DNA from 3 places in the Mesorhizobium sp. M1403 genome. Region 1 is predicted to be linked to each of the others. Evidence: predicted binding sites of a transcription regulator. Region 1 holds the regulator's gene; each other region holds the start of a gene.
What was found. The regulator PhoB, encoded in region 1, activates phosphate uptake and scavenging genes when phosphate is short. The targets are predictions, from matches to a motif close to TGTCATNNANCTGTCAT.

Region 1 (7,660 bases):
CCGGCTTCACCTTGAACACGTCGCGGGCCTGCATGCGGCCGACTTCCTTGTTGTCGAAGGTCAGGTAAAAGACGTCCTTGTTCTCGATCAGCCGGTCGTAGCCGACAACCGGAATACCTTCGTCCAGCGCCTTCTGCACGGCCGGCCCTATCGCCGAGGCGTCCTGCGCCAGGATGATCAGTGCGTTGGCGCCCTGCGAGATCAGGCTCTCGACGTCGGTGAGCTGCTTGCCGGGGTTGGACTGTGCGTCGGCGGAAATATACTTGTCGCCTGCGGCCTCGATGGCCGCCTTCATTGCGGCTTCGTCGGTCTTCCAGCGCTCTTCCTGGAAGTTCGACCAGGAAACGCCGATGACCTTGTCCTTAGCCTGCGCCACCGACGCAAGCGCCAGCGTCATGGCGACACCCGCCAGAATGGCGGTCGTGAATTTCTTCATCATATCCTCCCTGCGCCGCGTACGGCGTGACCAATTGGCCCCAAAGGCCAGCTTAGAGGCGCTAATTTTTTCGAGCCTCGAAAAAATACTGGCCCGATCTCCCGCTGCTGTCAACATCGATTCTGATGGATTTTGATGTTGCTGCGAGTTTTTTCGAGCTTCGGAATAAACGATGACAGCGCCACCTGCATCTGACACTATTTGCCTCATCTGACACTATTTGTCGGCATTACCGACGGCTTCCGGTTCATGAGCGGCCGCGGCAAACCGGGAGGAAAGCAAAACGATGTCGGTCGGAATCCGCCATGACGATTTGCGCCGGCGCAACCGGGCGATGGTGATCTCGGCCGTGCGCCGGGCCGGCCAGCCATCGCGTACGGAGATCGCCGCAACCACCGGCCTCAGCCATTCGACCATATCGGCGATCTCCTCCGACCTGATACGGGAAGGCATCCTCGCCGAGAGCAAGGCAAGCGAACCCGTTTCGTTGAAACGCGGTCGTCCGCAGGTCGGCCTCGCCCTCAATCCGGAAGCGGCGGCGGTGCTGACCGTGGTGTTGTCGCTGAATTTCCTGTCGGCCGCCATCATCGACTATGCGGGGCAGGTGGTCGCCGAGGAACAGCGCCGGCTGGACACGCTGACCATGCCGCGCGACGAACTGATCCGCGAATGCATGGCCATCGTCCGGCGCCGGCTGGACGATCCAGATCTTGACGTCCGCAGTGTCGCCCGCATCGCCCTGGCGATTCAGGGAATTACCGACTCCCCTGCACGCGCCATGCTGTGGTCGCCGATCACGCCGCAGACGGACATCGCCTTTGCCGACATGCTGGAAGATGAATTCGGCATCCCGGCCACGGTGGAGAACGACTGCAATATGATGGCGGTGGCTTTGCGCTGGCGCGATCCGGATCGCTATCGCGACGACTTCATCGCCATCCTGCTTTCGCACGGCATCGGCATGGGGCTGGTGTTGAAGGGCGAGCTGTTCACCGGCACGCATTCCTCGGGCGGCGAGTTTGGCCACATGATCCATCGTCCGGGCGGCGCGCTCTGCCGTTGCGGGCGGCGCGGCTGCATCGAGGCCTATGCCGGCAATTACGCCATCTGGCGCAACGCCACGCAGATGAGCGAAGACAGCCAACCGGTCGCCGACGTCAGCGACGCCGACATGCGCGCGCTGGCGGTTCGGGCGCGCGAGAAGGACGGGCCGGAACGCGAAGCCTACCGCAAGGCCGGCGAAGCGCTGGGTTTCGGTCTCGGCTCGCTGTTCGCGCTGATCGATCCGGCACCGGTCGCAATGGTCGGCGCCAGTGCCGCCGCCTTTGATCTGATCGAGCCGGCCTTGCGGAAGGCCATCGCCCAGACCGCCGGCGGCCAGCATTCGGGCTCGATCTCCTTCGATACCGAGCCGAACGAATTGCCGCTGATCCGCGAAGGCTGTGCAATGCGGGCGTTAAGCTTCGTCGACCAGCAGATTTTCGCGCCGGGCGCGCAAATGAGGCCCGGCGTCAGAAAGAACGTAGCCTGACTGGGCGGGTCAATCTTCCCTGATCGCGTAGCCGGCACCGCGGATGGTGCGGATGACATCAGGCATGCGGCCGTTGTTGACGGCTTTGCGCAGCCGCCCGACATGCACGTCGACGGTGCGTTCGTCGATATAGATCGTCTCGCCCCAGACATTATCGAGTAACTGGCTGCGCGAGAAGACGCGGCCCGGATGCCGCATCATGAATTCGAGCAGCCGGAATTCGGTCGGCCCGAGCCGGATCTCGGTCTTCTTGCGATACACCCTGTGCGATTCGCGATCGAGCACGATGTCGCCGACCTTCAGCACGCTGGACAGCACTTCCGGCTTGGCGCGGCGCAGCAGCGCCTTGACCCTGGCCATGAATTCCGGTGTCGAAAACGGTTTGACCAGATAGTCGTCGGCGCCGGTCGAAAGACCGCGTACCCGGTCGCTCTCCTCGCCGCGCGCGGTCAGCATGATGATCGGCAGCCGTTCGGTTTCGGGGCGCACCCGCAACCGGCGGCAGAGCTCGATGCCGGAAACCGCTGGTATCATCCAGTCGAGCACCAGAAGATCGGGCACATTCTCCTGCAAACGGATCTCGGCTTCGTCGCCGCGTGTCACCACCTCGACCTGGTAGCCTTCGGATTCGAGATTGTAGCGGAGCAGCACACCCAACGGCTCCTCGTCCTCCACCACCATTATGCGTGGTGCGATCATCGGCTGGGCACCCCCATCATGTCGCCGGTGCGGACATTGTCGTTTCGTCTTGCTTCGGACGATTGACCGGCAATTGCTCGCCGGTCAGCACATAATACGCATTTTCGGCGATGTTGGTGACATGGTCGCCGATCCGCTCCAGATTCTTGGCGCAGAACAGCAGATGCGTGCAAGCGGTGATGTTGCGCGGGTCTTCCATCATGTAGGTCAACAGTTCGCGGAACACCGACGTATATTTGACGTCGATGCGCTCGTCGGCGGCGCGTAGCTTGGCCAACGCGGCCGCATCGCCTGCAGCATACTCCTCGATGACGCCCTGCACCTGGATGAGCACCAGCTGCGCCATCGCATCGATGGAATGCGATAGGTCGCGCGGTGTGACGCTAAGGCCGACCGCACTCACACGCTTGGCGATATTCTTGGCAAGGTCGCCGATGCGTTCGAGATCGCCGGCCATGCGGATCGCCCCGACGACATGGCGCAGATCGTGGGCCATCGGCTGGCGCTTGGCGATCAGGGTGATGGCGCGGTCGTCCAGTTCGCGTTGACGCGCATCCATGATGGCATCGTCGGAAACGACGCGTTGCGCCAGCACGTTGTCAGAATTCAACAGGGCCTTGGTCGCCCCGCCGACCATCGAACCGGCGAGGTCGGCCATGTCGCGGATCAGCTTGCTGATCTGCTCGAGATCCTCGTCGAAAGAAGCGACTGTGTGTTCGCCCATGGTCCTGTCCTTATATGCATGATCGGAACGGCTCAGCCGAAGCGGCCGGTGATGTAATCCTGCGTGCGCTTCTCGCGGGGCGACGTAAAGATCTTCTCGGTCCGGTCGAACTCGACCAGTTCACCCAGATACATGAAGGCGGTCTGGCGCGACACGCGCGCCGCCTGCTGCATGTTGTGGGTGACGATGACGATCGTGTAATCGGCTTGCAACTCGTCTATCAGCTCCTCGATCTTGGCGGTCGACAGCGGGTCGAGTGCCGAAGCCGGCTCATCGAGCAGAATGACTTCCGGCTTCACCGCCACGGTGCGGGCAATGCAAAGCCGCTGCTGCTGGCCGCCTGACAGGCTCAAGCCGCTGGCGTTGAGCTTGTCCTTGACCTCGCCCCACAGCGCGGCCCGCTTCAACGCTTGTTCGACGCGGCCGTCCATTTCGGACTTGCCGAGATTCTCATAGAGCCTGACCCCGAAGGCGATGTTCTCGTAGATCGACATAGGGAACGGCGTCGGCTTCTGGAACACCATGCCGATCTTGGTCCTCAGGAGATTGAGATCCTGCGAGCGGTCGAGAATGTTCTTGCCGTCGAGCAGCACCTGGCCCTCGGCTGTCTGCTTCGGGTAGAGTTCGTAGATGCGGTTGAACACACGCAGCAGCGTCGATTTCCCGCAGCCCGAAGGGCCGATGAAGGCAGTGACGCTGCGCTCGGGCAGCGACAAGGTGATGTCCTTCAACGCCTTGCTCTGGCCGTAGTAGAAGTTGAGGTTCTTGACCTCGATCTTCGTCTTCTCGGCGACCGTTTCGGTCATCGTCATGTCCGGGGACAACATCTGTGTCATCTGTCCTCTCTGCGTCCGGTAAGGCTGCGGGCGAGGATGCTCAAGCCCAGAACCGTCAGGGTGATTATGAGTGCGCCGGTCCACGCCAGTTGCTGCCATTCCTCGTAAGGGCTGAGAGCGAACTGGAAGATGGTCACCGGCAGGCTGGCCATCGGCGCGTTGATATTGCTGCTCCAGAACTGGTTGTTGAGCGCGGTGAAGAGCAGCGGCGCCGTCTCGCCGGAAATGCGTGCTATCGCCAGCAATATGCCGGTGACGATGCCGGACAATGCGGCGCGGTAGGCGACCGAACGGATCACCACCCAACGCGGCGCGCCGATCGCGGCACCGGCTTCACGCAACGCGTTCGGCACCAGGTTGAGCATGTCTTCAGTGGTGCGCACGACCACCGGAATGACCAGGATGGCAAGCGCAACGGCGCCGGCTATGGCCGAGAAATGCCCCATTGGCCGCACCATCAACTCATAGACGAACAAGCCGATGATGATCGAGGGCGCCGACAACAGGATGTCGTTGATGAAGCGCACGACGGTGGTGATGCGCGAGAAACGCCCATATTCGGCCATGTAGGTTCCCGCCAGCACGCCGATCGGCGTGCCGACGACAACGGCGATGATCGTCATCAGCAGGCTGCCCGCGATTGCATTGAGCAGGCCGCCGGCCTCGCCTGGCGGTGGCGTCATCTCGGTGAAGACCGCGAACGAAAGCCCGGCTGTGCCCTTATAGACCAGTGCACCGAGAATGAGCGCCAGCCAGGCAAGCCCGATGCCGGCGGCGACGACGCAAAGCGCCATCATCACCGAATTCCTGGCTTTGCGGCGGCTGTGGAGCGATGAGGATGTCGACATCGGTCAGGCTCCCGTACGGGCGTCGATCCGCATCAGCATATAGCGGGCGGCGGCAAGGATCAGGAAAGTGATGACGAACAGGATCAGGCCGAGCGAAACCAGAGAGGAGGTGTAGAGATCGCCGTCGGCCTCGGTGAATTCATTGGCGATGGTCGCCGAGATCGTCGTGCCCGGCGCGAACAGAGAGGCGCTGATGCGGTGAGCGTTGCCAATGACGAAGGTCACCGCCATGGTTTCGCCGAGCGCGCGGCCGAGGCCAAGCATGACGCCGCCCATGATACCGATGCGGGTATAGGGAATGACCACGCGCCGGGTCACTTCCCAGGTCGTGCAACCGATGCCGTAGGCCGATTCCTTCAGCACCGCCGGCACCGTATCGAAGACGTCCTTGGTGATCGAGGTGATGAAGGGCAGCACCATGATGGCGAGGATCAGCGCCGAGGTTAGAAGGCCGATGCCGTAAGGAGGGCCGGCGAAAAGGCTGGATAGTCCCGGCACGCCGTGGAAGATGTTGATGATGAAGGGCTGTATCGTCGTCTGCAGGAACGGCGCGAACACGAACAGGCCCCAGATGCCGTAGATGATCGAGGGAATGCCGGCCAACAGCTCGACCGCTATGCCGATCGGGCGCCTGAGCGGGCGCGGGCAGAGTTCGGTGAGAAACACGGCAATGCCGATGCCGATCGGAACCGCGATCAGGATGGCGATGGCCGCCGTGACCAGGGTGCCGTAGATCGGCGCCAGCGCGCCAAATTTTTCCGTAACCGGATTCCAGCTCTCAGTCGTCAGGAAAGAGAACCCGAAGGACGACAGGGCCTGCCATGAGCCGGCAAACAGCGAGATTGCGACACCACCGAGGATGACCAGCACAAGAATTGCGGAAGCGCGGGTGAGTCCGCGGAATATGGCGTCTGTGAGCGCGAAGCGCCGCACCGTAGCTTCCCTGGCCCGGGCTGCAGATGATAGCATGGCATCGGAAGCGATGGTCATTGGGTCCTCGCGATTGAAGGCAACAGGGAGGGCGCCGTCGACGCCCTCCCTGGAGGAGATTACATAGCCGAGTAGAGCGGCTTGCCGTCGCTGCCGACGACTTCCTTGGCCCACATGGCCTTGACGCTCTCGACCACCTTGTCGGGCATCGGAACGTAGTCCAGCTCGCCGGCCATCTCGTCGCCCTTGTCGTATGCCCAGGCGAAGAATTTGAGCGCTTCGCCGGTGGTCGCGGCATCGTCCGGCTTCTTGTAGAGGAGGATCCACGTTGCCGCCGTCATCGGCCAGGACTCGGCGCCCGGCTTGTTGGCGAGGATGACGCCATAGCCCGGCTGCGAGCTCCAGTCGGCATTGGCCGCTGCCGCCGAGAATGCCGCCGCGGTGGGTTCGACCTTCTTGCCGTCCTTGTTGATCATGTCGGCGTGGGTGAGCTTGTTCTGCTTGGCATAGGCGTATTCGACATAGCCGATCGCGCCGCCGGTCTGGGAGACGTTGTTGGCAACGCCCTCATTGCCCTTGGCGCCGATGCCCACGGGCCATTCCACGGCCTTGTCGACGCCGACCTTTTCTTTCCAGTCCGCGCTGACGTCGCCGAGGTAGTATGTGAAGTTGAACGTCGTGCCCGACCCATCGGAACGGTGAACGACCGCGATCGCCTGCGAAGGCAGCTTGACGTCGGGATTGAGCTTCTTGATCGCCTCGTCATCCCAGCTCGTGATCTTGCCGAGGAAGATGTCGGCCAGCGTCGGGCCGTCGAGAACCAACTCGCCCGGCTTGATGCCTTCGAGGTTGACGACGGGAACGATGCCGCCCATCACCATCGGGAACTGAGCCAATCCGGACGATTCAAGCTCTTCGCCTTTCAGCGGCGCATCAGAAGCGCCGAAGGTAACGGTCTTGGCTTTGATCTGCTTGATGCCGCCGCCGGAACCGATCGACTGATAGTTAAGCCCAATGCCGGTGTCTTTCTTGTAAGTGTCGGCCCACTTCGCATAGATCGGGTAGGGGAAGGTGGCGCCGGCGCCGGAGATGTCCGCGGCGAGCGCGGCGGACAGGGTGAGGGTAGTCGTCGCCGCAGCCATTGCAATCGCAACGGCCGCCGAGCGGATGAAATGTCTCATGTGGCCTGCTCCTGTTCGGAATATGGTCTCTCGGCGCCATTCCTCCGGCGCCCGCTGAGGCCAATAGCCCCCGATTATTACAGTCGCATGACAGTTTCATGTCGCTCCGGTAACGTCGTCCAGCCGGGTTAAGAAGGAACGGCCGCGGGCTTTGTCGGCATGGGCCGCGGTTTGCCGCTGGAATCAGCAGCTTGCGTGAATTCCGGCCGGCTTTGTCCGCTCGACGATAGCAGCCACTGACCTTGAGAAGAAAAAAGCCGGACGGGAGCGCGTTGCATGCAGCCAGAACGTGTCATGGCCGCGCCATCGCCGAAACAGGTCCGTTGGGGTAAATCTGACCCTGTTTCTTGCCGGCGGTCGCTGCTCCCGCCCGTAACTGGAGGAGCGGAACTTCGAATATCCCATTGTCGCGACTGAGCGCGCCATTGGGTATGGTGCGATCGCACCATGGCCTTACGCTGGAAGCGGTGACGAA
Region 2 (7,660 bases), on a different contig from region 1:
TGCAAATTCAGTGATTTCAACGACATTCGTGTCCATGACTTCCTCCCTTTGCCATCTGACCTTTGTTTCGCCTCCCGCATTCTGTTCGCTCAAGACGTGCTCGTCCGGCCTCTGCCTTTGAGCCAGCAGAGCGCCATTGTCGTTGCCGTTTCGACGGCGAGGTCCACCGTCATGCCGCGTATCCGCATGGCGTTGAACGTCGGAAAGTCGAATAGAAAGCTGATTGCCTGCACGACATCATCGCCCGGACCGTCGTGCGCCAGTGCCTCACGCACGAATCCGGCCACCATGTGTCGCAGGTATTCCTCCCATTCCCGCATGGCCGGAAGCTCGCGCTCGCGCAGGTCGCTTTCGAGATGCCGTCCGCCACGTTGGTAGAAGGCGAACAGCTCGTTGGCGACCCGGCGTAGCCGTTCTTCAGGATCGGTCGCGTCGCCGATTATCTCCGTCACTGCTTCGGGCGACGGAGGACGCAGGCGCTCCATCAGCAATTCGCCGCACGCCGGCACCAGGTCATCCAGAGTAGGAAAATGCTTGTAGACGGTGCCAACGGCGACATCGGCTTCCGTAGCGATGTCCTTCCAAGTCGTGCCAAAGATGCCGTTCTGGGTGTGCAGCTTGATTGTCGCGTCGAGAATGCGCTGCCTCGTCTTGGCGAAGGCGGCAGTCCGGGAAGCCATGCTGTAGCGGCGAGGGGACATAGACGTCCACCCAAATAATTGAATGAACAATTCAATCATTTAATTTATCTGGAGTCAATCCAGATTCGCAGGAGCCACTCGCTATTCCCCACTCGGTATTTCATTATTCCCTCCATGAACCCGATCGAGCTTCTCGACTATGCCGGCGTCGCCGTCTTCGCGGCGACCGGTGCGCTGGCCGCCTCGCGCAAACAGCTCGACATTATCGGTTACCTGTTTCTGGCTAGCGTTGCCGGCATCGGGGGCGGAACGTTTCGCGACGTCATCCTCAACGTGCCCGTGTTCTGGGTGGGAAACCGCGACTATGTGCTAATCTGTGCGGCGGTGGCGGTCGTCGTCTTCTTCAGCGCACATCGTTTCGAGTCGCGCTACAAATTGCTGCTCTGGCTCGACGCCATAGGTCTTGCCGCATTTTCGGTGATTGGCGCGGCCAAGGGGCTGACGATCACCGGGTCACCTGCAGTTTCGATCGTCACCGGCATGCTCACCGCAACCCTTGGCGGCATTCTGCGCGATCTGTTGACAGGCGAGCCTTCGGTGCTCCTGAGACCGGAAATCTACGTTACCGCAGCGCTTGCCGGCGCCGGCCTCTACACACTTGGCGATTTCGCCGGACTGCCGCCGCTTGCGTCGGGCCTGGCAGGTTTCATGGCGGCTTTCTGCGTACGCGGCGGCGCGCTGAAATTCGGCTGGGCCTTTCCGTCCTACAAAAGCAAGCCTGGCCGGCGTCCGGAAGATATTCCCTGATTTAAGGTGTCAGGCTGCAAACCGCTGCGCTTCCCCGCCATAATAATTGACGTAGCGGGCACCGATCTCCTTGACCGGCATCACCACGAACACGTCGACCGTCGAGAATTCACGGTCGATGACGCAACCGTCGCCGATGCGCGCGCCGACGCGCAGATAGCCCTTGACCAGCGGCGGCATCGCGGCGATCGCCGCCTTGGTGTTAACGGCTTCGATCGGCATCAGATCCATCGAACAATAGCGCCCGGCGACGGCACGCACGTCCCACGATGAATTCGTCCGGCAGTGGTGGGCAAGATAGGTCAGCGCCTCTGCATGTGCCGCCGGCACGGTGCCGTGGAACGACGCGCAGCCGGTCATCACGCCAATGCCGTAATGATTGATATAGGCCCAGATGCCTTGCCACAGCGCCTCGATGGTGCGCTTGGAGCGGTATTCCGGCAGAACGCAGGAGCGGCCGAGCTCGAGGAAGCGCTGGCCGGGATGTCGCGCGATCAGCTTGGTCAGCTCGAATTCGCCTTCGGAATAGAAGCCGCCCGCCGCCGCGGCAATCTCCTGCCGCAGCAGGCGATAGGTGCCGACGATGCGGCGATGCTCGGGACCGGAAAGCGAAGTATCGAAGACCAGCAGATGATCGCAGAGGGGATCGAAGCGGTCGGCATCGCGGCGGTCCTGCATCTGGAACAGGTCCTTCCTGGCACCAAGCTCGTCGTAGAACACCCGGTAGCGCACTTCCTGCGCGGCAGCGATCTCGGCCTCGTTGCGGGCGAGCCGCACTTCGAGATTGCCGATGCGGCCGAGCGATGCGCCTTTTATGACGGCATCGGCGTTCCGGCCGACGAGCAAAGGCCCGCTGGCGTTCGGCCGAGCATCACATTCCGGCATGACTGTATGCACGAGTGATTCTCCTTCGAGCCATCCCTCTTGGCACGGGGATACGGTGTAGGTGCAACAGGATTGTGACAGTACCGTGATACGGCTCTGCGGGCAATACTTCGTCGGCTGGGTAATCTATCGACCGTCTATGTTGTGCCTCAGGCGGCCACTTGCCCTTCAACCGCATGAACCAGGGCATCAGGGTCGAGCGGCTTGGTGACGAAGCCGCTGGCACCGTGGGCGAGCACGGCGTGGCGGGTCTTTTCCTGGCTGTCGGCCGACAGCACCATGATCGGCACCGGCGGAACCGCGGTCTCCTCCTCATGGCGGCGGATGGCGGCGATGGCGTCCAGCCCGTCCATGACAGGCATATGCAGGTCCATCAGCACCACGTCGTAGCGGTGCTTATGGCCGGTGCTGATGACCGCCTCGACCGCGGCCTTGCCGTTGCCGACCACTTTCACCCGATGCCCGGCCTTCAGGAGGGTGGCGCGGGCCAGCATGGCGTTGATGTCGTTGTCCTCGGCGATCAGCACCGACAGGCCCTGCTGGCGGCCGCCAATGGCGTGCCCAGCCTGCGCGCCGCGCTTTTGCGGTTGCGGCTCGGCGATGACCGGTGCGTGGCTGGTCAAAAGCACGCGCAGCAATGTCTCGCCGCGCACCGGCCTCGCCAGGAAGGTGGCGTAACCGTTGGCACGGAACTCGCCAAGCATGCCGCGGTCGGTCGGCGCGATCAGCGTCACCGCCTCGCAATCGACAAATCCGCTCTGGCGCAGGCGCCTGAGCAGCCTGCCGTCGCTTTGCTCCATGGCAGCATCGACCAGAAGCACGTTGCAGCCCTCGGCGAAAGGGGCGGCCTGGGCGGCGGCGGCGGCCAGATCGACCGTTCCGCCATTGGCGCGAATGGTGCGGGCGATGGCTTCGGCCTCGACCAGGTTCTTCGACACGATTACCGCATGCCGGCCCAACAGCGCGTTCTGGCGGATCTGCAGCGCCTCGACGGCGGAAATAGCGGGAATCTCGAAGACGAATTCGGATCCCTGGCCAAGCCGGCTCGACACCGAGATAGTGCCGCCCATCGCCGTCACCAGGCGCTTGGAAATCGCGAGACCGAGGCCGGCACCACCATGCGTACGGGTCGAGGTGCCGTCAGCCTGTTCGAAGTCCTCGAAGATGCGCTCCATGTCCTCCTCGCGCAGACCGGGGCCGGTGTCGGTGATGGTGAAGCGGATGCGGTTGGTGGTTTCGGTGCGGACGCGGCCGATGCTTGCCAGGACGCCGCCGCTGTCGGTGAACTTGACGGCGTTGCCGATAAGGTTGAGCAGCACCTGCCTGACCCTGCCGGGGTCGGCGGTGATCAGCTGCGGCACGTCGGGTTCGACATGGCAGCCGAGGCCGATATCCTTGGCAAAAGCCCGCGCCGCCAAAAGCTCGATGACATTGTCGGCGATCTCGCGCACCGACATCGGTTGCGGTTCGGGATCGAAGCGGCCGGCCTCGATCTTGGAATAGTCGAGCAGGTCCTCGATCAGCGCCAGCAGCGCGCTGGCCGAGGTCGAGATGGCGCCGACATAGGTCCGCTGCTCGGGCGAAAGGCTGGTGTCGGCGAGAAGCCGGGCCATGCCCATGATGCCGTTCATCGGCGTGCGTATCTCGTGGCTGACGGTGGCGAGGAAGCGCGATTTGGCCTGGCTCGCATATTCGGCCCGTTCGCGGGCGGTGATCAGCGAGGATTCGGCGCGTTTGCGGGCGGTGATGTCACGGGCGATGGCGCGATGCGAAACGGCGCCGCTGTCCTTGTCGCGCACCGACAGCTCGATCCAAGAGAACCAGCGTGGGCCGTCCGGCGTGCGAATGGCGACATCAGTGGAACTCAGGCATTCATGGTCGGAAAAGGCGGCGTCGGGAACGATGCCGACATCGATGCCTAGTTCGGCCAGGGTCTTGCCGGCGAGGTCGCGCTGGTCGGTTTCGACAAGGTCGGCGAAAACCTTGTTGGCGTAGACGATATGGCCGTCGCGGTCGCGGTGGACGACGAGATCGCCGAGTGCATCGATCAGACCGCGAAAGCGCTCCTCGCTCTCCTGCATCTCCCACATGCGGTCGGCCAGCGTCTCGATCTCGGCGCGACTGCGGGCGGTCGTGGCATCGAGAAGGGCCACCGCGCGACGCTGGGTGCGCCTGTTGCGCAGATGCATGGCGAGCCCGGCGATGGCTGTCGCCAAAAGGCCAATGGTGATGAAGATCGGCGCTCCGGTCAGATGCGACAGGCCTGCCAGCACGACGATGGCAACGAGAGTCAGGAAGGGCAGGCCGTGGCGGTTGGCGTCCGGCAATTCCGGCGCCAGCGGCGGCGCGGCGACAAGCTGCCGCCCTGACGCCTCGGGGGCCGCCCGGTCGGCCCGTTCGGCTGGTTCCGCCTCTCTGATGCCGGGTTCCGCAATCATACGGAATTCCTGCCAGACAGAGCTTATTGAAGGTTGTGGTTGATCGTTCGAATTTTAGCGGTCGCGCTCTTTTTTCCCTTTGGAGCCTCACATGTCCACCACCACGCGGCCGCGGATCTTGCCCTCGACGATGTCATGCGCGGCGCCGATGATGCCGTCGAAGCCGATGCTCGTCGACAGGCTGGCAAGCTTTCCGTGATCGAGATCGGTGCCGATGCGGCGCCAGGCCTCGATGCGGACCGCCTTGGGCGCCATCACCGAATCGATGCCGAGCAGCGAGACGCCGCGCAGGATGAACGGGGCGACGCTTGCCGGCAGGTCCATGCCGCCGGCGAGGCCGCAAGCGGCAACGGCGCCGCCATAGGAGGTCATCGACAGGACGTTGGCCAGCGTGTGGCTGCCGACAGCGTCGATGCCGCCGGCCCAGCGTTCCTTGGCTAGCGGTTTTGCAGGCTGCGCAAGCTCGTCGCGTGAAATCACTTCCGCGGCACCGAGGTCGGTCAGATAGGGGCTTTCGGCACTGCGGCCGGTCGAGGCGATGACGTGATAGCCGAGGCTGGACAGGATCGAGACCGCGACCGACCCGACGCCACCGGCAGCGCCCGTCACCACCACAGGGCCGCGGTCGGGCACGATGCCGTGGCGCTCCAGCGCGATGACGCAAAGCATGGCGGTGTAGCCGGCGGTGCCGACCGCCATCGCATCATGCGGGCTCATGCCGTCCGGCAGCGGTACCAGCCAGTCGCCCTTGACGCGGGCGCGTCCGGCAAAGGCGCCGAAATGCGTCTCGCCGACGCCCCAGCCGTTCAATATGACCTTGTCACCCTCGCGCCAGTCGGGATTGGAAGACGAGATGACGGTGCCGGCGAAATCGACGCCCGGCACCAGCGGCCAGCGGCGGATCACCGGCGCCTTGCCGGTGATTGCAAGGCCGTCCTTGTAGTTCACCGTCGTCGCCTCCACCGCGACGGTGACGTCGCCTTCCATCAGGTCTGCCTCGGTGAGCTCGGTCACCGCGACCGACTGGTTTTTCTCGGCGTCGCGCGAAACGAGGATGGCTTTGAAGGTTTCGGGCATTTTTTCTCCTCGGGCTTGCAAATAAGAAATGTGCGGTGCCGGGCGAGTGAGGTCAATCGCTCGATGTTCCGCGCCACCAGCCAATGAGCTCATCGAAGACGACCAGCACGGCACCGACCGAAATGAAGGCATCGGCGAGGTTGAAGATCGCGAAGGACCAGACCGGCGTGTGAAACAGAATATAGTCGATGACATGGCCATAGGCAGCGCGGTCGATCAGATTGCCGAGCGCGCCGCCGACGATCAGCGCGAAGCCGACGCGGGCAAGCAGGTGGCCGGGCGGCGTGCGGGCCGCAAGATAGAGAACGAAAGCGACCACCAGAACCGCGACGACCACCAGGCCGGTGTCGCCGAAGGACGAAAACAGCGAAAACGCGATGCCGGTGTTGTAGGTGCGGTACAGCGCCAGGAACGGCAGGAGATCGAGCCTTTCCTGGAAGGCAAGGCCGGTCTCGACCAGATATTTCAGCCACTGGTCGAGCGCTATCGCGGCGACAACCAGAAAAGCGTAGGGGCTCCAGGACTTCATGGTTTGCAGTTTCACGGTTTGGGATGTCACGATCGGGCATCCTCCGGGCCGAGCTTCAGCGCGCCGCGCCGGATCTCGAACAGCATGACGCCGGTGGCCACCGCAAGGTTGAGCGAATCGGCGCGGCCTGCCTGCGGTATCCGCAGCAGCTTGTCGCAGCTTGCGGCAAGCTCGTCAGGCAGGCCTTGCTGCTCGTTGCCCATCATCAAAAGCACCGGGCCTTTTGAAAAATCGACCGAGCGGTAATCGACCGCACCCTTAAGATGGGTGCCGGCGACGAGGCCGGAAAAGCTCTTTCGCCAGGCGAGAAAAGCCTCGGCCGACGCCTTGGCGACCGGCACGGCGAAGATCGAGCCCATGGTGGCGCGTACCGTCTCGACCGAAAAGGGATCGGTGGTCTCGCCGACCAGGATGACGCCTTTGGCGCCGACGGCGTCGACCGTGCGGATGACGGTGCCGAGGTTGCCGGGGTCGCGGACGCGGTCGAGCACCACCCAGACGTCGCCATCATGGGCGCGAATGTCCTTCAGCGGCAGCAATTTCTGCGAGAACACGCCGACGACCATTTGCGGATTGTCGCGGCGGGTGATGGCGACCAGCACGTTTTCCGAAACTTCAAGTACGGTGCCGCCGGCGGCAACCGTGCGCGCCGCAACTTTTTCAACCGCCGCATTGCCACGTCCGGCCTTGGCGAAAACCAATGTCCTGATAGACCAGCCGAGATCGAGCGCGTCGATGACCAGCTTCAGGCCTTCGGCCATGAAGGCATTCTGCTGGTCGCGGAATTTCTTCTGCGCGAGCGCCTTGATGTCCTTGACCAGCGGATTGGCGAGGCTGGTGACTTCCTTCACCTGCCCTGGCGCGCCCGCGTGCCGTTCGTACGCACTCATTCAGGCCACCCAGCGCGAGAACAGCGAGGTCGAAAGCGCCCGGCCGGCGGATTTCTCGCGGATGATCAATTCGCCGGATTCGACCGTGCCGCCCATGCCGGCGAAGGTGTCGCGCATCAAGGCGTGGATGGCGAAGAAAGAGGCGCGGATCGAGTAGGCGGTCAGCACCACAGCGAGCGGCTTCGGCGTCAGGATCCCACGGCAGATGTCGGTCAGCGCCGGCAAATCCTCGAACAGCTGCCAGACCTCGCCCTTCGGTCCGCGGCCATAGGCGGGCGGGTCGAACAGGATGATGTCGTAGCGGCTGCCGCGGCGCTCCTCGCGCTCGGCGAATTTCACGGCATCGTCGACGATCCAGCGGATCGGCTTTTGCGACAGGCCCGCCATCTCCTG
Region 3 (7,660 bases), on a different contig from region 1:
TGTTCTGCGGATCGCTATAGGGACGGTTTTCGTCCCACTCCATGCCGAGCGTCATCGTCAGCGCATGGCCGATCGTGATCTTCTCACGCGCGGGATCGGCGGCGAGATCGGCGTATTCGGGAAACAGCGCGAAGAGCGGCGCATCGGGTGGCGACACCAGTCCCGTGTCGAGGGCAATGCCGTAAAGCAGGCTGACGATGCTCTTCGTTACCGAGCGCAGATCGTGCAGCGTGCCGGCGTCAAAGGCGATCTGCCCGATCGGGCGCCCCCATTCTTCGTCCCTGCCCTCGGCATAGTGCTCCAGGAAGACCTTCTCGGAGCGGGCAGCGAGAACGATGTGCAGGTCGCGCAACAGGCCGGACTCGAGCCCGGCAAGCAGCTTGCGGTGGATCGCTGGATCGAAGCCGAGCGCTTCGGCTGCAGCTACGGACGGAGATGACGATGGGATGGTCATGGAATTTTTCGCTCTGCGTTTACCCCACGTCCCGAAATCCGGCCTTGGACCGCCCGTTCACTTCACAGACATGCTTGGCCCGCCCTCGACCGCCAGCACCAGCCGGCGGTTGGTGACTCTTGCCAGCTGTGCCAGCCGGCCAGCCGGCCGCTCGCCGTAAAGATCGGCCAGCGCTGCCGGCAGCACCAGCGCCAGCACGCCATTGCCGCGGTTTTCCCATTTCAGCCGCGGCATGACGCCCGGCATTGCCGCGGTCAACAGATAGACGACGCGCAACAGCGCCGCCAATACCCGGGCGCGTTCGAGATAGCGCGGTGTCGCCAGCCCGCGGATTTCCGGAGCGGCTTCATTGAACACGCCCTCGTGGCGAAACAGGCTGACAAGCGCCAGGAAGGCGCGGCCGGGATGGTCGACGCCGATGAACGAGGCGTGGGCGATGATGTTGAGCGATTGCTTGCCGCGATATTCGGGATGGGCGCGCCAGCCGATATCGGCAAGCAGGCAGGCGGCGTGGCGGTAGCGCGCCTCATCCCTGGTTTCGTCGATGCCGAAGGCAGCGAAGGCCTTACCGGTCCATTCGACAAGCTCATGCGCGTGGTCGACCGATCGCGAGCGCAGGCGGGCAAGCTCTTCCGCCGCCGAGATCAGCGGATCGGCTTTCTGTTCGGCCTTGTCGAGCAGCGAATAGAGAAAGCCCTCGCGCACGCCCAGCGCCGACACGATGATCTTCGACGGCTGCATCGCCGCCATGATCTCCTGCAGCACGATGGCGCCGTAGGGCAGCAGCGAGCGGCGGTTCTTGGAGACGCCCTCGATGCCCTTGACCTTATCGATCTCGGCTTTGGCGACCTGCCGGAGGAAGTTCGCGGCGCTTTCGATGCCGATCGCGTAGTGGTGCATGACGCCGAGCGGGTAGTTGGTCATTTCCATGTGCAGACGGGCGAGGTTTCGCCAGGTGCCGCCGACCGTGTAGAAGGCCCTGCCCTGTCCGCCCTTCAGCAATTTCGCCCGCGCCAGTTGCTCGCGCGTGATCTTTGCCGCCTGGGTCAGCGAGTTCTTCGCCATGTCCTGCAGGCGCAAGCCGCCCAACGGCAGCGTGATGCCGTCACCGATCGTCTCACCATCGATGTCGATCAGTTCTAGGCTGCCGCCGCCAAGATCGCCGGCGATGCCGTTGGCCGGATGGAAACCGGAGATGACGCCGAGCGCCGAATAATGGGCTTCCTCGCGGCCACTCAGCACCTGGATCTCGGTCTTGAGTACATCCTCGGCGCGGTGGATGAAGTCGGGGCCGTTGACCGCCTCGCGGGCGGCGGCGGTCGCCAGCACATACATGCGCTCGGCACCGGCCTGGTCGGAGAGCGCGCGGAAGCGGCGGAACTCTTCCATCGAGCGCGTCACCGCCTCGGGATCGAGCTTTCCGGTCGAAACGATGCCGCGGCCGAGGCCGGCCAGCATCTTTTCGTTGAACAGCAAGGTCGGCGAACGCGCCAGCCCCTCATAGATGACAAGACGGATCGAGTTCGACCCGATATCGATGATGGACAGCGGTCGGCGGTCCTGAAGCCGGCCCTGGGACGCTGAAATCATCAGCCCGTCGCTGCGTTCTGTTTCTTGCGGCGCTTGAACTGCGCGATGCGCTTGGGCGCATGCGACTTCAACGCATCGCCCCGTCCGGACAGGCTCGGATTGGTCATGAAATATTCCTGCGCGTTGAACGGTTCCTCGCCCTCCTCCAGCACGACGCGCCGGGAGGTTCCGTCAGCCAATACGTCGAAACTTTGCTGGTTGTCCATGATGTTGCCGAGCATGATCTGGCCGATCACCTGCTCATGCACAGTTGGATTGGTGATCGGCACCATGGTCTCGACGCGGCGGTCGAGATTGCGCGGCATTAGATCGGCCGAGGAGATGTAGACGATCGCCCCGTCCGATGGCAGGCCGTGGCCGTTGCCGAAGCAGTAGATGCGGCTGTGCTCGAGGAAACGGCCGACGATCGACTTCACCCTTATATTCTCCGACAGGCCCGGCACCTGCGGCCTCAGGCAGCAGATGCCGCGCACGACTAGATCGATCTCGACGCCGGCGCGGCTGGCGTCATAAAGCGCATCGATGATGATCGGATCGACCAGCGCATTCATCTTCATCCAGATGCGAGCCGGCCTGCCGTCCAGCGCGTGGCCGATCTCGTCCGAAATATGCTTGAGGATGCGGTTGCGCAGCGTGAACGGCGAGATGGCCAGCCGCATCTGCTCGGCCGGCTCGGCATAGCCGGTGATGAAATTGAACAATTGCGCAACATCGCGCGCGATCGTCGGGTCGGTGGTGAAGAAGGACAGGTCGGTGTAGATGCGGGCGGTGACCGGATGGTAGTTGCCGGTGCCGAGATGCACGTAATTGCGTAGCCTGCCGTCCTCGCGCCGCACCACCAGCGACATTTTCGCGTGGGTCTTCAGCTCGAGGAAGCCGAAGACGACCTGGACCCCGGCGCGCTCGAGGTCGCGCGCCCAACGGATGTTGGCCTCCTCGTCGAAACGCGCCTTGAGCTCGACCAGCGCCGTCACCGACTTGCCGGCCTCGGCGGCGTCGACCAGAGCGCGTACGATCGGGCTGTCGTTGGAGGTGCGGTAGAGCGTCTGCTTGATCGCCACCACTTCCGGATCGGCCATCGCCTGGCGCAGGAACTGGACCACGACGTCGAAGGATTCGTAGGGGTGATGGACGATGATGTCCTTCTCGCGGATGGCCGCAAAACAATCGCCACCATGTTCGCGGATGCGCTCGGGGAAGCGCGGATTGTAGGGCGTGAACTTCAGATCGTCGCGCGCGACGGCGACGATCTCCGAGATCTGGCTAAGCGCCAGCGGCCCGGTAAGCACGCTGATGCGGCTGGCCGAGACGCCAAGCTCGCCGGCGACGAAGTCGCGCAATTCGGACGGCATCAGCCTGTCGAACTCGATGCGGATGACCGAGCCGCGGCGGCGACGCTTCAGCGCCGTCTCGAACAGCCGCACCAGATCTTCGGATTCTTCCTCGACCTCGATATCGCTGTCGCGGATGATGCGGAACGTGCCGGAGCCCTTGACCTCATAGCCGGGGAACAGCTTGCCGATGTAGAGACTGACCGCCTCTTCGAGCGGAACGAAGCGGACGTGATGCTTGCGATCCGGCAAGCGGATGAAGCGCCTCAGCGCTACCGGCAGGCGCAAAAGCGCGCTCATTTCCTCGCCGTTCTTGCGGTGGCGCAATTGCAGCGCCATCGAGAAACCGAGATTGGGAATGAACGGAAACGGATGCGCTGGGTCGATCGACAGCGGCGTCAGGACCGGAAACACCTGCTCCTGGAAATGGTCCTCGAGCCAGGTCTTCTCGTCCTTGGTCAGCGCATCGCGGGTGATGCTCTCGATGCCTTCCTTGTTGAGCTGCAGCATCAGCGCCGAAAGGCTGTTCTGCTGGTCCTCCTGCAGGCGCTCGACCTCGCGCAGCAATTGTTCGAGCTGCTGCTCGGGGGTGCGCCCGTCCGGGCTCTTCAGCACGATACCCTCGCGCACCTGGCCGGCAAGACCGGCGACGCGGACCATGAAGAACTCGTCGAGATTGGCGGCCGATATCGACAGGAAGCGAACGCGCTCGAGCAGCGGATGATTGGCGTTCAGCGATTCCTCGAGCACGCGCCGGTTGAATTGCAGCCAGGAAAACTCGCGGTTGACGAAGCGGTCAGGATTGCCGCCTTCGCGGCTCGCAGCCTCGATGGTGATGAATTCGCTTTGCACCGGCTTCAGTTCGTTCATGGTTCCTGCTCTTCCTACACCAGCCGTCGGCGCCAGCCTTAACCGGCTTAACTTATCCTCTGACAGGCTTTTGCGACAGTTTCATTTCATCGATCTTGCAAAGAGACGGGTTATGATCCAGATGCAATCGACAAGATCAGGAGACGACGATGGCAGGCGGTTCCATTCCCCATTTCCAGAACGATGCGGGCTATCCGGCAATCGACATCGGCGTCAAGGAATTCATGTGCACCGGCGCCAATCCGCCTTTCGACCATCCGCATGTATTTCTCGACATGGGCGACGACAATGAAAAAGTCTGCCCCTATTGCTCGACGCTCTATCGCTATTCGCCGAAGCTGAAGGCATTGGAAACGCAGCCGCCGGGCTGCCTCTATATCGACCAGGCCGCCTGATTCTTCCGCGACAAGCCTGATGCGAGAAACGCAGTCCCGGCATGTGGTCATCGCCGGGGCGGGCGTTGCCGGGCTGACCGCGGCACTGGCCTTCGCCGAGCGCGGCTATCGGATAAAACTGTTCGAACAGGCGCAGCACCTCGAGGCTGCCGGCGCCGGCATCCAGCTGTCGCCCAACGCGACACGCATTCTTCGACAACTCGGCGTACTCGATCGGCTGCTGCCGACGGCGGTGCGGCCGGAGGCGGTCGTGCTCAAGGATGCCGCCACGCTGCGTGAGCTGGCGCGCGTACCGCTTGGCCCGGCGGCCGAGACGCGCTGGGGAGCACCCTATCTCGTCGCCCACCGCGCGGATCTGCAGTCAGCGCTGATGCAGCGAGTTTCGGAGCAGCCCGGTATCGATCTGATCGCCGGCGCGCGAGTGACCGACATCGCAGCCGGATCGAAAGGTGTTACCGTCACTGCATCGGCTGATGGCGACACGGTCGAGGCTGGCTGTCTGCTGGTCGGAGCCGATGGCGTCTGGTCGTCGGTGCGAGAAACGCTCGCCCGCAAGGCGGCCGATTTCCGGAGAAGCTGCTTCTCGGGCGAGCTTGCCTGGCGCGCAACGGTGGCCGCGGACAGCCTCGCCGGACAAGCCTTCAGGGTGATCGGTGCGCCCGATTGCGTTACCGCATTCCTCTATCCAGGCTTCCATATGGTCGCCTATCCGGTCAGCCGTGGCACTGTCTTCAACCTCGCGGCCTTCACCAAGGGCGAGCGCATCGCCGAGGGCTGGTCGGGGCATGCCGACCCCGCCATCCTCGCCAGCGCCATGCGCGGTACCGCGCCGGCGCTGGTCCGTCTGGCGAGCGAGGCGGCGCCGTGGACGGCATGGCCGATCCACATTGTCGAGCAGCGGCGGTGGACGACGCCGGAAGGCATCGCGCTGATCGGCGATGCGGCGCACGCGATGACGCCGTTTGCCGCTCAGGGCGCGGCGATGGCGATCGAGGACGCGGCGACGCTTGCCGGCTTCGTTGCGGCCTCCACAGCCGATCTTGAGGGGGCGCTTGACGCCTGGGAACAGGCGCGGCGGCCGCGCGTCGCCCAGGTCGCCCGCCGGGGCGCCATCAACCGCCTCGCCTGGCATGCGGCCGGGCCGGTGGCGATGGCCCGCAACCTGTTCCTGGCGATGCGCTCACCCGAAAAGCTCGCCGCTGATCTCGACTGGCTCTATGGCTGGCGGGCGTAGGACGCTCGGCGGTCCTAAGTCATCGGCGCCTTGTCAATTGTAAAGCCGCATCGACAGGCCGAGCGAGGCCGGCAGCGGGTTCCACCAGCCGGTGCGCAGGCCGGCGGTGCGCAGTGCCGCCGCCGCCCAGGTGTTGCAGCCGACCAGCGCGTTGAAATGGCCATTGGCTTCGAAGAAACTATCGAAACGGGAATAGGCCGCATTCTCGATCGGCATGGCCCCGTTCGGTCCCTGCTGAAAGCTCGCTGCAATGAAATCGAGCAGCGCCGCAAAGCGTTCCTCACTTACGTCGAAGCCGGCGACGTCGGGATGCGGCTCGGCGATTTCGCCTGAAATGTCGACATGCATCGCCGAAGCATCGACGGTCAGCGCCTTCATCACCGGCACTGCCTTCAGTTCCGACCAGGTCGGCGTCTCGAGATAGAAGGCGCGGCCTCCCCAGCCGAAGACGATGTAGCGGACCTCCGCCATGTCGGCCGGAATGCCGGCATCGACCAGGAAGTGGAAGCGCCGGCGCACATCGTCGTCGACCGGGATGGCGATGTCGGTGTGGATCGGGTTTTTCAGCACCAGGATGCGGTGGCTTGCGCCGATCGGATCGGCAGCGGCCGCCGGCCAGAGCGGGCGCGGCAGCAGCGTGCCCAGCGCCACCGCAAGGACTGCTGTAACGACCAGCAGGCCAAGAAAACGGGCAAGCTTCTTCATGGGGAAGGCATAGACCAAGCAATGTTCAAGGTGAAGCCTCTCCGGAAATTGCACAGCTGACTTAGAGCTTGACCCGTATCCTCCCCGGGAGGATATGCTGGAGGCATGTCAGATCACCTCCACGCCTCACATCCTTCCATCATAAAGCGCCTGAAGCGCGCGCAAGGCCACCTTGCGGCGGTGCTGGCGATGATCGAGGCGCATCGCCCTTGCGTTGACCTGGCGCAGCAGCTTCATGCCGTCGAAAGGGCCATCAGCAGCGCCAAGCGCGAGCTGATCAACGATCACATCGAGCATTGCCTCACGGACAGCGTGGAAACCGGCGGCAACTCGCTGGCGGAACTCAAGCAGCTGGCGAAGTATCTATGAATGCCATCGTAGCCCGCATCCTGGACTGGCTCGGGTTCGGCTCGCAAGCGGCACATCATCACGGCGGTCACGGTTCGCATGGCCACACCCACAGCGTCATCGATGCGACAATTGCCACCACCGACCGGGGCATCTGGGCAATCAAATGGTCGTTCGTAATCCTGGCCATCACCGCGGCGTTGCAGATGGTCGTGGTTGTGCTGTCGGGGAGCGTGGCATTGCTGGCCGACACGATCCATAACATCGGCGATGCGACCACGGCAATCCCGCTATGGATTGCGTTCGTGCTGGCGCGGCGCAAGCCGTCGCGGACCTTTACCTATGGCTTGGGCCGGGTCGAGGATCTGGCCGGCATCATCATCGTGCTCATCATCCTGTTCAGCGCTGTTGTCGCCGCCTACCAAGCCATCGACAGGCTGATCAATCCACAAATGGTGACCCATCTCGGCTGGCTGACGGCGGCGGGCATTGTCGGCTTCCTCGGCAACGAGGCGGTTGCCGTGTTCCGTATCCGCGTCGGCCGCGAAATCAACAGTGCCGCGCTGATTGCCGACGGCTACCACGCCCGCACCGACGGACTTACCAGCCTTGCCGTGGTCATCGGAGCCATCGGCGTCTGGCTCGGCTTTTCCTTGGCCGACCCGATCGTCGGCCTGCTGATCACGATTGCGATCTTCGGTATCGTGTGGCAATCGGCCCGTTCGGTGCTGAC

Region 2: the regulator PhoB is predicted to act here: its motif matches at 2,397-2,413, upstream of olsB (l-ornithine N(alpha)-acyltransferase).
Region 3: the regulator PhoB is predicted to act here: its motif matches at 4,318-4,334, upstream of NKH01_RS14675 (RNA degradosome polyphosphate kinase).

Annotation. Positions count from the first base shown of each region.
Region 1 is NZ_JAMYKY010000017.1:68,680-76,339, forward strand. It holds gene xylF (D-xylose ABC transporter substrate-binding protein) at 1-436, opposite strand, end outside; gene NKH01_RS24060 (ROK family protein) at 723-1,967, shown strand; gene phoB (phosphate regulon transcriptional regulator PhoB) at 1,977-2,666, opposite strand; gene phoU (phosphate signaling complex protein PhoU) at 2,683-3,390, opposite strand; gene pstB (phosphate ABC transporter ATP-binding protein PstB) at 3,423-4,226, opposite strand; gene pstA (phosphate ABC transporter permease PstA) at 4,223-5,074, opposite strand; gene pstC (phosphate ABC transporter permease subunit PstC) at 5,078-6,064, opposite strand; gene pstS (phosphate ABC transporter substrate-binding protein PstS) at 6,124-7,185, opposite strand.
Region 2 is NZ_JAMYKY010000003.1:80,732-88,391, forward strand. It holds gene NKH01_RS07980 (cupin domain-containing protein) at 1-36, opposite strand, end outside; gene NKH01_RS07985 (TetR/AcrR family transcriptional regulator) at 90-740, opposite strand; gene NKH01_RS07990 (trimeric intracellular cation channel family protein) at 816-1,448, shown strand; gene olsB (l-ornithine N(alpha)-acyltransferase) at 1,458-2,333, opposite strand; gene NKH01_RS08000 (hybrid sensor histidine kinase/response regulator) at 2,483-4,771, opposite strand; gene acuI (acrylyl-CoA reductase (NADPH)) at 4,859-5,848, opposite strand; gene lspA (signal peptidase II) at 5,901-6,377, opposite strand; gene NKH01_RS08015 (TrmH family RNA methyltransferase) at 6,404-7,267, opposite strand; gene NKH01_RS08020 (RsmD family RNA methyltransferase) at 7,268-7,660, opposite strand, start outside.
Region 3 is NZ_JAMYKY010000007.1:93,281-100,940, reverse strand. It holds gene NKH01_RS14685 (serine hydrolase domain-containing protein) at 1-454, opposite strand, end outside; gene ppx (exopolyphosphatase) at 512-2,044, opposite strand; gene NKH01_RS14675 (RNA degradosome polyphosphate kinase) at 2,044-4,245, opposite strand; gene NKH01_RS14670 (zinc-finger domain-containing protein) at 4,395-4,640, shown strand; gene NKH01_RS14665 (FAD-dependent monooxygenase) at 4,660-5,874, shown strand; gene NKH01_RS14660 (TIGR02117 family protein) at 5,908-6,579, opposite strand; gene NKH01_RS14655 (metal-sensing transcriptional repressor) at 6,685-6,948, shown strand; gene NKH01_RS14650 (cation diffusion facilitator family transporter) at 6,945-7,660, shown strand, end outside.